DNA from 3 places in the Streptomyces sp. NPDC059371 genome. Region 2 is predicted to be linked to each of the others. Evidence: riboswitches for the same ligand, from Rfam matches in the RefSeq annotation. Region 2 holds a riboswitch; each other region holds the start of a gene.
The links. A riboswitch is a leader RNA that binds a small molecule or an ion and turns the genes downstream of it on or off. The one in region 2 is predicted to bind cyclic di-AMP.
Positions count from the first base shown of each region.

Region 1 (4,573 bases), on a different contig from region 2:
CGCGCATGTGCGGGAAGACGCCGTCCTCCATGCCGGTCAGGAAGACCACGGGGAACTCGAGGCCCTTGGCGGTGTGCAGGGTCATCAGGGTGATGACGCCGTTGCCGTCCTCCTCGTCCGGGATCTGGTCGGAGTCGGCGACGAGCGCGACCCGCTCCAGGAACGCGGAGAGCCCGGCCGGGGTCTCACCCTCGCCGGCCTCCTGCTCGAACTCCAGGGCGACGGCGGCGAGTTCCTGGAGGTTCTCGATCCGGGTCTCGTCCTGCGGGTCGGTCGAGGCCTGCAACTCGGCGAGATAGCCGGTGCGTTCGAAGACGGCCTGCAGGATGGTGGCCGGGCCCGCGCCGGACTCGACGATCGTACGGAGGTCCTCCATGAGCGTGTTGAACCGCTTGACCGCGTTGGTGGAGCGCGCGGCCATGCCGTAGGCCTCGTCGACGCGGCGCAGCGCCTGCGGGAAGCTGATCTTCTCGCGCTGCGCGAGGGCGTCGATCATCGCCTCGGCGCGGTCACCGATGCCGCGCTTGGGCACGTTCAGGATGCGGCGCATGGGGACCGAGTCCTCGGGGTTGGCCAGCACCCTCAGGTACGCCAGGACGTCCCGGACCTCCTTGCGCTCGTAGAAGCGGACACCGCCGACGACCTTGTACGGCAGGCCGACGCGGATGAAGACCTCTTCGAAGACACGGGACTGGGCGTTCGTACGGTAGAAGACCGCGACGTCGCCGGCCCTCGCCTCGCCCGCGTCGGTGAGACGGTCTATCTCGTCGGCGACGAACTGGGCCTCGTCGTGCTCGGTGTCCGCGACGTAGCCCGTGATGTTCGAGCCGGCGCCGGCGTTGGTCCACAGGTTCTTCGGGCGGCGGGACTCGTTGCGCTCGATGACCGCGTTGGCGGCGGTCAGGATCGTCTGGGTGGAGCGGTAGTTCTGCTCCAGCAGGATCGTCGTCGCGTTCGGGTAGTCCTCCTCGAACTGGAGGATGTTGCGGATGGTCGCGCCGCGGAAGGCGTAGATCGACTGGTCCGCGTCACCCACGACGCACAGTTCGGCGGGCGGCAGGTCGTGCTCGTTGGGCGGTACGTCCACGGGGTGCTCGGAGGTCCCCACGAGTTCCCGGACGAGGGCGTACTGCGCGTGGTTGGTGTCCTGGTACTCGTCGACCAGGACGTGCCGGAAGCGGCGGCGGTAGTGCTCGGCGACGTCCGGGAAGGCGCGCAGCAGGTTGACCGTGGTCATGATCAGGTCGTCGAAGTCGAGCGCGTTGGCCTCGCGCAGCCGCGACTGGTACATCGCGTACGCCTGGGCGAGGGTCTTCTCGAAGCCGTCGGTGGCCTGGGCGGCGAAGTCCTCCTCGTCGATCAGCTCGTTCTTCAGGTTCGAGATCTTGGCGCTGAACGACTTCGGCGGGAACCGCTTGGGGTCGAGGTCGAGATCACGGCAGACGAGGGCCATCAGACGCTTGGAGTCGGCGGCGTCGTAGATCGAGAACGACGAGGTGAAACCGAGCTGCTTGCTCTCACGGCGCAGGATGCGGACGCAGGCGCTGTGGAAGGTCATCACCCACATCGCGTTGGCGCGCGGGCCCACGAGCGCCTCGACGCGCTCCTTCATCTCGCCCGCGGCCTTATTGGTGAAGGTGATCGCGAGGATCTGGCCGGGGTGGACCTGGCGCTCGCCGAGCAGGTGCGCGATCCGGTGGGTGAGCACGCGGGTCTTGCCCGAGCCGGCGCCGGCCACGATGAGCAGCGGCGAGCCGGAGTGGACCACGGCCGCGCGCTGGTTCTCGTTCAGTCCGTCCAGCAGGGCCGCGGGGTCCACGGCGGGCCGGGGCGCGCCGTCCCGGTAGTACGAGTCCCGGCTCGGCGGCAGGTCGAACTTCCCGCCGAACAGATCGTCCGGAACCGGCTCCGGTACGTGATCGTCCTCGGGCGGCGGCGGGTGTTCGTCCTCGTGGGCCGCGGAGGGCTTGAGGTTCGCCAGGAAGCTGTCGTCAAAGAGGCTGCTCATCGCTCTCCGAGTCTAGGCCGCCCCACTGACAGCCCGCCGCCACCCCGAGAACTCGGCCCGAAGTCGTGACGAGGCGACCGGCGGACACCAGGGGTGACCGCTTTCCCCGCCGACACCTCACCTTTCCCCGCCGACACCGCACCCCGTAACAGCACGCGACATTCACGTCACCCGGCGTGAGACCGGGTCGGCCGATGGGTGCGCGGGCCGCTCCCGGCGGCGCGTGCGGCAATGGTCACGAAAATGTATCGGACGTATCGGGCATCAACCTTCACACGGGCCACACCGGTTGGCTAGCGTGCTCGAAGGCCGCTCGACCGCATCCGGCGAACACCGCCGGGCCGGGCGGCCTCCGCCGAATCCGGTGCGCCGCGAGGCCCCGGAGCCGGGGACCCACCGACTTTGGGGTGAATCGGTCCAACCGCCTCGTGGGGCACGGACCGTAGGGCAGCCTTCCGGAACCTCCCGCCCGAACCCGACAGCTAACTCGGCAGGCGGATGACGGAAGGAGTCGCCTCTCTTGGCGTCACACCGCAAGGCGCGTCCCACCGGTGCGCGCATCGCAGGCATACGGACCCCCGCCCTCGCCACGGCGGCCCTCACCTCCGTGGCCCTGCTCTCCCAGACCGCCAACGCCGCGCCCTCGGCCGAGCCCCGGCCCAGCATCGAAGCGGTCTCGAAGAAGGTCGACGACCTCTACCACCAGGCCGAGACCGCCACCGACAAGTACAACGCGAACCGGGAGAAGACCGCCAAGCAGCGCGAGCGCGTCGACACCCTGCTCGACGACGTCGCGCAGCGCACCGAGAAGCTCAACAGCGCGCGCGAGGAGCTGGGATCGTTCGCCGCGGCGCAGTACCGCACCGGGGCCGCCGCACCCAGCACCGCGACCCTGCTGCTCGCGGACAACCCGCAGGACTACTTCGACCAGACCCAGCTCATGAGCCGTCTGACGAACCGCCAGAAGGCGGCCGTCGACGACTACGTCACGGAGCAGGCCGCCACCACCGAGAAGCGGACGGAGGCCACCGAGAGCCTGGAGTCGCTGACCGCCTCGCAGAAGGAGCTCAAGACGTCCAAGGCCGCGGTGCAGCGGAAGCTCACCGAGGCCCGCGACCTGCTCTCGAAGCTGAACGCCGAGGAAAAGGCGCGGCTGGCGGCGATCGAGAAGAAGAAGCGGGATCAGGCCGCGGCCAAGGCGGCGGAGCTGGCGAAGCAGCAGGCCGCCGCCGAGAAGGCCGCGCGGGCGCAGCCGTCGTCGGACAGCACGGATGCCCCGGCCGCCGGCTCGACGACCGGGTCGTCGACGGGATCGACGGCCACGGGCTCCTCGTCGAAGGCGGCCGAGGCGCTCGCGTTCGCCCGCGCGCAGGTCGGCAAACCGTACGTCTGGGGCGCCACCGGCCCGGACTCCTACGACTGCTCGGGCCTGACCCAGGCCGCCTGGAAGGCCGCCGGCGTCAGCCTCCCGCGCGTCACCTACGACCAGGTGAACGCCGGCACGACGGTCTCCCTCGCCGACGCCCGGCCCGGCGACCTGGTCTTCTTCTACGACGACATCAGCCACGTCGGCGTCTACATCGGCGACGGCATGATGATCCACGCGCCGAAGCCGGGAGCGTACGTCCGCGAGGAGTCGATCTACTACGACGGCACCTCGGCGATCCACAGCGTGGTGCGCCCGGCGTAGCCCGGGACCTGGAAGCCCCTCGCGCGGGGGCACGCGTGCGAGCTCTCCCGATCTCCGCGCGCGTGCCCCGCGTTTTCGTCGCCGCCCGCGCGTGGCCCGCCCGCAACCGCTCCGCGGGTCCCTAGCATCGACGCATGCCAGATACACCGGACATGACGGGCACCATTCCGCTCCGCTCCTGGTGGGCGGGGTGGGCGCCCGCCGCCGGGGCCGCCGTCATGTCCACCGGCATCCTCTCGATCGGGCTGCACCTGACCGGCTACGAGGTCCTGTCCCGGATCGCGCTGTTCCTCGCGTCGCTCGCCTGGGTCGGGCTCGCCTCGGACTTCCTCGCCCGGCTGGTGGGCGACCGGGCGCAATGGGCGCGACGCGCCGGCACTCCCGCCGGGCTCGACGCGGTCGCGGCGACCACCGTGCTCGGCACCCGGTTCTCCACACTGGGGTGGCGGACGCTCGCCGAAATCCTGCTCGCGCTGTCGGCCGTGCTCTGGCCCGTCCTGCTGCTGACCGTCCTGCGGCACTGGCGGCGCCGTATGGCGGGAGAGGTGTTCCTCGTCTGCGTGGCCACGCAGGGGCTCTCGGTCCTCGGCTCGACGATCGCCGGCGAGGTGGGCTCGGACTGGCTCGCGCATGCCGCGATGACGCTGTTCTGGGCGGGGATCGCGCTCTACGTCCTCTCGCTCGCGAACTTCGACCCGTGGGAGGTGCGGAAGGGCGCCGGGGACCACTGGATCGCGGCCGGCGCGCTGGGCATCTCGGCGCTGGCCGGAGCGGGACTCGTCGTGGCGCACGACGTGAATCCGTATCTGTGGAACAACGACGACCAGGGCGTCCTGCGCGCCACGACCGGCGCGCTGCTCGTGCTGGACCTCGCC
Region 1 is NZ_JBHYXD010000117.1:15,745-20,317, forward strand. It holds gene pcrA (DNA helicase PcrA) at 1-2,008, opposite strand, end outside; cyclic di-AMP (ydaO/yuaA leader) riboswitch at 2,352-2,521, shown strand; gene ACFXGX_RS37935 (NlpC/P60 family protein) at 2,529-3,698, shown strand; gene ACFXGX_RS37940 (tellurite resistance/C4-dicarboxylate transporter family protein) at 3,833-4,573, shown strand, end outside.
Region 1: it holds a riboswitch for cyclic di-AMP, as region 2 does, so the genes downstream of both, ACFXGX_RS37935 (NlpC/P60 family protein) here and ACFXGX_RS25230 (transglycosylase family protein) in region 2, are expected to answer to the same signal.

Region 2 (4,573 bases):
CATCTACGCCATCTGCGACCTGCTCGGCGTTCCGCGCGAGGACCAGGACGACTTCCGGGACTGGGCGGGCATGATGATCCGGCACGGCGGCGGGCCGAGGGGCGGGGTGGCCCGGTCCGTGAAGAAGATGCGCGGGTATCTCGCCGAACTCATCCACCGCAAGCGCGAGGCGCTGACCGCGGAGCCCGAGCCCGGCGAGGACCTCATCTCGGGGCTCATCCGCGCCTCGGACCACGGCGAGCACCTCACCGAGAACGAGGCCGCCGCGATGGCCTTCATCCTGCTCTTCGCGGGGTTCGAGACCACGGTCAACCTCATCGGGAACGGGATGCACGCCCTGCTCACCCACCCCGGGCAGCGGGCCCGGCTGCAGGCCTCCCTCGCGGCCGGGGAGAGCGGGCTGCTGGAGACGGGCGTGGAGGAACTCCTGCGCTACGACGGGCCCGTCGAACTGGCCACGTGGCGGTTCGCGACCGAGGACGTGCGGATCGGCGGGCAGGACATCGCGGCCGGCGACCCCGTGCTCGTGGTCCTCGCGGCCGCGGACCGCGACCCCGAGCGCTTCGAACAGCCGGACACGCTCGATCTCTCACGACGTGACCTTCAGCACTTGGGTTACGGCCACGGCATCCACTACTGCCTGGGCGCGCCGCTCGCCCGGCTGGAGGGGCAGACCGCGCTGGGTACGCTCCTCGGCCGTCTTCCCGACATCCAACTCGCCGGAGAATCGGCTGATTTGCGCTGGCGCGGAGGGCTCATTATGCGCGGATTGCGTACGCTTCCGGTGGAGTTCACCCCGGTCAAATAGGACGCGATCGGTGCATCGACGACCCTTCGACGGCCGCGCTGAAGCGGCGATTCCGCATACCGGAAAGGCGCCTTCACGGCCACCGGAAGGTGACGCTCCGTCAAATCTGTGATCTTCGCGTGATCAGTAGTGCATCGACTTGTAACCAGCGTTCGAGTGCGACTACCTTCACCCATCAACGCGGCACCTGCGCCACTCACTTAGGCAGGAGTCGCGGTGCTCCCCGCTGTCGCTCGAAAGGCTCTCGCATGCTCTCCGGGAACGGCCGTCACCGTCGCCCTCGCCAGGCCCCGGCTCTCATCGTCGCCGCAGGGGTGACCGGATCGGCGATCGTCATCCCGTTGCTCGCCGCGGCGAGCGCCAGCGCGGCCGACGGGACCACCTGGGACCGGGTGGCACAGTGCGAGAGCGGTGGCGCGTGGAGCGCCAACGAAGCCAACGGGTACTACGGCGGCCTTCAGCTCGACCACGACAACTGGGAAACGCACGGCGGCCTCGAGTACGCCCCGACGGCCGATCAGGCCAGCCGCTCGCAGCAGATAGCCGTCGCCGAGAAGGTGCTCGCCGACACGGGCCTCGCGGCCTGGCCGACGTGCGGGCCGCTCTCGGGTCTCGGCAAGGGCTCCGCCGGCATCAGCGTCGACACGGGCGTGGCCGGCGACTCGTCGAGCACCGGCGACGACTCCGGTTCGTATATTTCGTCCGGTCTGGCGACTTCGCCCAGCTCGTCCCCTTCGAGTGATTCGTCCGGTTCGGCCGAGTCCTCCGACGCGGCCGGCGACACCGCCACGCCCAGCGCCTCGCAGAGCTCCGACAGTGCGGACGCGGCGACCGGCAAGAGTGATGAGTCGTCCAAGTCGGGACAGAAGGAAGCCGCTTCGACCCCGTCCACCTCGGCGGGTTCCGGCACCGGGCGACACCGCGGCGGGGGCGCCGCGGAGAGCACGGCCGACAGCCGGACCGACGACTCCACGGGGCGTCATGCCGCGAGCCCCGAGGCCGACGCCCCCGACACCGAGTACGTCGCACACGCCATCGGGAACCTCTGGAGCGTTTCCGACGCCCTTGGCCTCGAAAGCGGATGGGGCGACCTGCCCAAGGTGGACGCGGCCTCGGCCGACGGCGGTCCCGGCCTCGTCGTTCCTGGTCGGAGCATCGCGGACACGGTCGAAACGGTGCAAAAGTAGAGGGAGTTAGCGCCCCGGTTCGCTGGGGAATGTCCCATTTGGAGCAAGTGAGAGATGGGTCTCAGAAGCCCTGATCGTCTTTGAAATTCCGCCAATCGACTGCTTACGGTCGTGACTGCTCGCCACAGCGGGCTCCGACGGTCGCAACGCCGAATCCTGCCAACGGCCGTACGGGAACAGTCGTCGCGTCATGCGCCGTAGGCAGGAGCGGGGGACCCAAGGTAAGTGCCGGGCCCGGGAGTCGAGAGACACCCGGGAACGGCTTGGGGTGAAGCCGCGTGCCGGAGGTCCTGGAGACGGGACCGAGGGCATGCGGCCGGGCAACTCATTCGGCCCGAACCCGACAGCTCACCTCGCAGGCGTCGGTGAGGGGATCTCTCCATGCTGTTCTCCGGCAAGGGCAAGCACCGCCGCCCGAACAAGGCCACCCGTGTCGCCACGCTCGCCGGTGTCACCGGCGTCGCCATCGCCGCCCCGCTGATGGCGGCGGGCAATGCCTCCGCGGCCACCGGCTCCGAGTGGGACGCCGTCGCCCAGTGCGAGTCCGGCGGCAACTGGTCGATCAACACCGGCAACGGTTACTACGGCGGCCTGCAGTTCTCGTCCTCCACCTGGGCCGCGTACGGCGGTACCGCCTACGCCTCGACCGCCGACCAGGCCTCGAAGTCCCAGCAGATCTCCATCGGCGAGAAGGTCCTCGCCGCACAGGGCAAGGGCGCCTGGCCGACCTGCGGCACCGGCCTGTCGAGCACCCCGTACGGCGGCGGCTCGGCCCCGGCGGCCCCGTCGGCGCCCTCCTCGCCGAGCACCTCGCAGAGCGCCCCGGCCACCCGTGCGACGGAGCAGCCCGCCTCCCGTTCCGCGGAGCGCCCCGCCCAGAAGACCGTCACCACCCCGACCGGCAAGAAGGTCAAGAAGGGTGACGGCGAGTACAAGGTCGTCAAGGGTGACACCCTCAGCTCGATCGCCGAGAAGAAGCACGTCAAGGGCGGCTGGCAGAAGCTGTTCAAGCTGAACAAGGGCATCGTCACCGACGCCGACTTCATCTACCCGGGCCAGCAGCTCCACCTGCGCTGAGCGGCGCGGCACGCCGGTTGACCCGGCCGCCTTCGGCGGAGGGCGGCCGTGATTCCGGCACCCCGCCGCGACGCCCGGCAGGCAACGCCCCCTCGTGGGGTCTCCGCACGCACCGGAGACCCGCCGAGGTCCCCCGTCCCCACGGGCTCCCCGCTCCGGCACGTGTTCCCCCGCACGAGCCGGAGCGGGGTTTTTTATTTCTTTTTTTGTTCCGTTCAGGAACAATATGTAGGCTCAGTCCGCTCAAGGGGTGGTCGATCGCTGGCCGATCCCCCTGAGCCGGTTAGGCTCATCCCGCGGGGCTGCCAAGCTCCGCGTACCGCGTCACATCCCAATAAGGAGATGCTCGTGCCGTCCATCGACGTCGTCGTAGCCCGGGAAATCCTGGACTCCCGAGGCAACCCCACGGTCGAGGTCGAGGTCGGCCTCGACGACGGCAGCACGGGTCGTGCCGCCGTTCCGTCCGGCGCCTCCACCGGAGCGTTCGAGGCCATCGAGCTTCGCGACGGTGACCCGAACCGCTACCAGGGCAAGGGTGTCGAGAAGGCCGTCCTCGCCGTCATCGAGCAGATCGGCCCGGAGCTCGTCGGCTACGACGCCACCGAGCAGCGCCTGATCGACCAGGCGATGTTCGACCTGGACGCCACCGACAACAAGGCCTCGCTCGGCGCCAACGCCATCCTCGGCGTCTCGCTCGCCGTCGCGCACGCCGCCTCCGAGGCGTCCGACCTGCCGCTCTTCCGTTACCTGGGCGGACCGAACGCGCACCTGCTGCCCGTTCCGATGATGAACATCCTGAACGGCGGCTCGCACGCCGACTCCAACGTGGACATCCAGGAGTTCATGATCGCCCCGATCGGCGCGGAGTCCTTCTCCGAGGCCCTGCGCTGGGGCGCCGAGGTCTACCACACCCTCAAGAAGGTGCTGAAGACCAAGGGCCTGTCCACCGGCCTCGGCGACGAGGGCGGCTTCGCCCCGAACCTGGAGTCCAACCGCGCCGCCCTCGACCTCATCCTCGAGGCCATCAAGGAGGCCGGTTACATCCCCGGCGAGCAGATCGCCCTCGCCCTCGACGTCGCCGCCTCCGAGTTCTACAAGGACGGCAAGTACCTCTTCGAGGGCAAGGAGCGCTCCGCCGCCGAGATGACCGAGTACTACGCCGAGCTCGTCGCGGCGTACCCGCTCGTCTCCATCGAGGACCCGCTGTACGAGGACGACTGGGCCGGCTGGAAGGTCATCACCGACAAGCTGGGCGACAAGGTCCAGATCGTCGGCGACGACCTCTTCGTCACCAACCCGGAGCGCCTGGCCCGCGGCATCGAGGAGGGCTCCGCCAACGCCCTGCTCGTCAAGGTCAACCAGATCGGTTCGCTGACCGAGACCCTGGACGCCGTCGAGCTGGCCCAGCGCAACGGCTTCAAGTGCATGATGTCCCACCGCTCCGGCGAGACCGAGGACGTCACCATCGCCGACCTCGCGGTCGCCGTGAACTGCGGTCAGA
Region 2 is NZ_JBHYXD010000049.1:18,510-23,082, reverse strand. It holds gene ACFXGX_RS25240 (cytochrome P450) at 1-808, shown strand, start outside; gene ACFXGX_RS25235 (transglycosylase family protein) at 1,123-1,995, shown strand; cyclic di-AMP (ydaO/yuaA leader) riboswitch at 2,179-2,372, shown strand; gene ACFXGX_RS25230 (transglycosylase family protein) at 2,377-3,072, shown strand; gene eno (phosphopyruvate hydratase) at 3,415-4,573, shown strand, end outside.

Region 3 (4,573 bases), on a different contig from region 2:
CCACGGTGACGGGGGCCTGGCCGGCGATCTGGACGTGGCGGGACGGCGGTCAGGAGATCGACGTCTTCGAGTACCACCCCGACAACCCCGACCTGCTGGAACTGTCCAACCACGTACGCAACACCCACCGCTACTACCGGAACCCCGCGATCCAGCCGGGTGCCTGGGTCGACCTCGTGGTCGAGCTCGGCGCCCTCCGGGTCGTGTGGTGGGTCAACGGAATCCGGGCTTTCGACGACCGGCGCGGAGTGGGCAGATCCTGGCACGCCTATCTCATCGTCAACCTCTCCGTCTGCGCGGGGCGATACCACCCGCCGCCGCCTCCCGAGGCCTCCGAGATGGACTTCGAGGTGGCCCGGCTGGCGGTCCGCAGGCCCCCGGCCGGCAGACCTTTCCCCGCGACGGAGGAGTACGAGGCCGACGTCCTCGACTGACGCCGGAGCGGGGCCTCGGCAGATGCAGCCGGGCAGGTGCATCCGCCGGGGCCCTCGGCGCGGAAGTACGGCATCAGAAGCGACGCTGCGCCGGTGCGCGTCGCGCCGACGGGTGCCGAGGGCCATGCCGAATCCGCAACCGGGGGACGCCCCCGAGTCCGCCTACGTCAGTCACGTCGGCAACTGCCGCACGTGCCAACGGGAGTCGGGGCGCTGCCCGCAGGCGGCCCGCCTCTGGCGTTTCTACCAGGAATGGCGCAATGGTTACCGCGCGCGGCCCGAGCCCGCGGAGTGAGCCGCGGAGTGAGCTTGGGGCGGGTCCGCGGTCGGTGAGACGATTCCTCCTCACGGTTCAGTGCGAGGCGTGGACGAAGCGCCGGTAGGTGGAGAGGTGTCATGCGAGGTTCTGTGCGGATGTCCGCCGACGATGTGTCCCGGTCCGGGGAGACCGGCGCCTCCGTGGCGCTGCGGCCCTGCCGCGTCCCTCGTCCGGACGGGGAACCGGCGCGCGCGGCCGTACTGATCCTTCACGGCGGCACCGCCGACAGCAAGGCCCCGTTGCGGCCGTGGAACCTGGCACGCGCCCGGATGCGGCCGTTCGTGCGCTCCGTGACACGGGCCCTGGCGGACGAGGACACGTTCGTCGGGCAGGTGCGCTACCGCCACCGGGGATGGAACGGCGCGGACGCCGACCCCGTCGCCGACGTTCTGCTGGCACTGGACGAACTCGCCGCTCTGGTGGGGGAGGTGCCGGTCGTGCTCGTGGGTCACTCGATGGGCGGGCGCGCCGCTCTGCGGGCCGCGGCCGCACCCCAGGTCCGGGCCGTGGTGGCGCTGGCACCCTGGTGCCCGGAGGGTGAGCCGGTGACCCACCTCCGGGACAAACGCGTGATCGTGCTGCACGGGGACCGGGACCGGGTCACCGACCCCGTGGAGTCGTTCGCCCTCGTCCGCCGGGCCGCGGAGGCTGGTTGCTCCGCGAGCGCCGTGCGGGTCGAGGGCGGGGACCACGCGATGCTCCGCCGCGCGCGGACCTGGCATCGGGCCACGGGCGCTACGGTCGCCGAGCTGGTGACCCTGATCGGCGCCGGCCTCGACCCGCTCCCCGCCGAACGGCCGGGCGCAGAGCCTGGCGTTCTGTAGGGCGTCCCGGGCGTCAGGAGCCCGGTGTGTCGAGCCGGTCGTCGGGATCGGGGGTGGGGGAGAAGGCGCGGCGCGTACCCGACGCCGGTCGTGCGGCGGACGAGGGAAGCGGGGCGCCCGTCGACGGATCCCAGCTCAGGATCCACTCGAAGTCGCGTTGCAGCCGACGTGCTTCGCTTCGCACGAGCGTCGGTATGTCACCGCGTTCGGAGATCAGTTGGGCATAGATCGGGGCATCGTGCACGTGGGGATCCTCGACTCGCTCTCGTGGTCTGACGTGCTTCGACGGTACGGCCGGCAGGTGGTCGCAGCGGTGATCCGGCCAGCTCGGCCAGAACCGGTCAAGGTGTGACCAAAGGGCGCCGTCGATGTCGAACGACATGCCAGGGAACGCCAGTTCTGTGCACACTTTCGACACATCCGAGTTGGCCGGACGTGTGACCCGCGGCTCCGGACCGGGCGCCGGCCTCGCTCGTCCCAACGGCCGTGCTCAGCCGCCTTTTCGAGTACGGCCCGTGTCCTCACGGTCGCGCTGCGGGACGGTGCGATGAAGGTCACGAAAATGTATCGGACATCTGGGACGTGGATCTTCACATCGGGTGCACACCATCGCTAAGTTGGCGACCAGGCCGCCCGACTCCCTCCGGCGAAGCTCGCCGGGCGGTGCGGCCTCCGCCGAGTCCTGCCTGTCCTCGTGGCAGCGGGAGCCGGGGACCCACCGAACCTGGGGTGAATCGGCCAACTGCCTTTCGGGGCAGGGGCCGTAGGGCATACCTTCCGGAATCGTCCGCCCGAACCCGACAGCTAACCCGGTAGGCGGACGACGGAAGGAGCACCACTCCATGGCGCCGGAACGCACCCCGCCCAGCGGCGAAGAAGTCGCCCGACGACTCTCGTCCCTCTACGACCAGGCGGAGCTCGCCACCGGTAACTTCAACGGGACCCGCGCCCTGGCGAACTCCAACCGCAGGCCGGGCCGACGGAACGCCGGTCAGGGGAGCGGAGTCTCCGACGCCGCCCAGGACGACCTGATGCGCCAGTGGTTCGACGGGGCGCGTTCCCGGTTCGGACCCTCGGCCCCGGCCGCGCTACCGGCCGACAGACAGCCGGAGCGTGGCGGCGGAGGTGCTCGTCCGAAGGAGGCCGCGAAGGGGTCCCGTGGGTCCTCGTCGGACCTTCCGACGATCTACGAGCTGGAACAACTCGTACGGCCCGTTGCCGAGTTGACGGCCGCCCCGGTGCTGGAGCTGACCGCCGGTCCGGCTTCGGAGCCGGGTGCGCGCCCCGCACTGGAGCTGACCGCCGGTCCGCCCGCCGCGCTCCCGGCCGGCGGCGCCCCGGCGGCACCGGGATCCGAGGTGGCGGTCCGTGCGGGGCTCCGCGCGGGGGCCGTTCCGGCCGCCGCGCCGCAGCAGTCCTCGCCGCACGTCAAGAAGCAGAGCGCCCGGCGCAAGCTCGCCGTCGCGCGGGAGCTGATGGCGCGGCACATGGCACGGCAGGGCATGCCCGTGGCGCAGATGCCGGCCATCGAGTACCGGCCGGCGGCCCCGCAGACCGGTTCGTTCCCGACGGCCCCGCAGACCGGTTCGTTCCCGGCGGTCGGTCAGACGGGTTCGTTCCCGGCGGTCGATCAGACCGGCTCGTTCCCCTCGGTCGCCCAGACCGGTACCTTCCCGTCGGTCGCTCAGCCCACCGCGTTTCCCGCGGCTCCGCAGACCGCCGCGTTCCCGTCCGCCGCGCAGACGGGCACCTTCCCGTCGGTCGGACAGACCGGTACCTTCCCGTCGGTCGGCCAGACGGGTTCGTTCCCGTCGGTCGCTCAGCCCACCGCGTTCCCGGCGGCTCCGCAGACCGCCGCGTTCCCGTCCGCCGCGCAGACGGGCACCTTCCCGTCCGCCGCGCAGACCGGTACGTTCCCGTCGGTCGCTCAGGCGCCCGCGTTCCAGGCGGCGCCCCAGCCGACCCCGTACGAGGCGGTGCCCCAGGCCGCGCCCGCGCCCGGGGTCTTCGACACGGGTTCCATGCCCCGGGCGTACGAGCCGGCGCCCCCGGCCGCCCAGCCCAAGGCGGTCATCCTGCCCCGCGGGTACGAAGCGCCCGCCCCGGCCCCCGAGTACACGTCGGTGCTCCTGCCCCTCTCGTACGAGAAGCCGACGCGTCCCAGCGGGTACCAGCCGGCCCCGGTGCCCCCGATGAGCCAGCCGGCGCCCCAGCCTCCGGCGTACGAGGCCGCGCCGCGCCCCGCCGCCTATCAGCCGGCCCCGATGCCTCCGGTGAGCGAGCCGGCGCCCCAGCCTCCGGCGTACGAGGCCGCGCCGCGTCCGGCCGCCTATCAGCCGGCCCCGATGCCTCCGGTGAGCGAGCCGGCGCCCCAGCCGCCCGCGTACGAGGCCGCGCCGCGTCCGGCCGCCTATCAGTCGGCTCCGATGCCCCCCGCGAACCAGCCGACGCCTCCGTCGGCCGACGACGCCTGGCGGCAGTCGTTGCGGCCGACCGGCAACCAGCAGGCGTGGCCCGCCGCCCCCGGGGCCGCCGGCACGAACCCGGGGTTCGACATCGACAGCCTCGTCACCGGTGCGGTAGCCGTCGCCGCCGTCCCGCCGGTCGTCGGACACGACAGCAGAGCCGCCGAGGCGGTCGCCTTCGCCCGCGCTCAGATCGGCAGCCCGTGCGTGTGGGGAGCGTCCGGACCCGGTTCGTACGACCCCTCCGGTCTCACCCAGGCGGCCTGGAAGAGCGCGGGAGTCATGCTCCCCCGTGCGACGCAGGAGCAGGCGCAGGCCGGCCCGGCGGTCGACCTCGGTGCCATCCAGCCCGGTGACCTGGTCTTCTTCCACGCCAACGTGAGCCACGTGGGTCTCTACGTGGGGGACGGCATGATGGTCCACGCGCCGAGTCCCGGAGCGCGGATCAGCGAGGAGTCGGTCGAATACGCCGGACGGGCGGCCATCCACAGCGTCGTACGCCCGGTCTGAGCCCCGGCTCGGCCGTCCTGG
Region 3 is NZ_JBHYXD010000141.1:8,710-13,282, forward strand. It holds gene ACFXGX_RS40435 (beta-glucanase) at 1-434, shown strand, start outside; gene ACFXGX_RS40440 (alpha/beta fold hydrolase) at 831-1,577, shown strand; gene ACFXGX_RS40445 (hypothetical protein) at 1,591-1,821, opposite strand; cyclic di-AMP (ydaO/yuaA leader) riboswitch at 2,241-2,412, shown strand; gene ACFXGX_RS40450 (NlpC/P60 family protein) at 2,420-4,552, shown strand.
Region 3: it holds a riboswitch for cyclic di-AMP, as region 2 does, so the genes downstream of both, ACFXGX_RS40450 (NlpC/P60 family protein) here and ACFXGX_RS25230 (transglycosylase family protein) in region 2, are expected to answer to the same signal.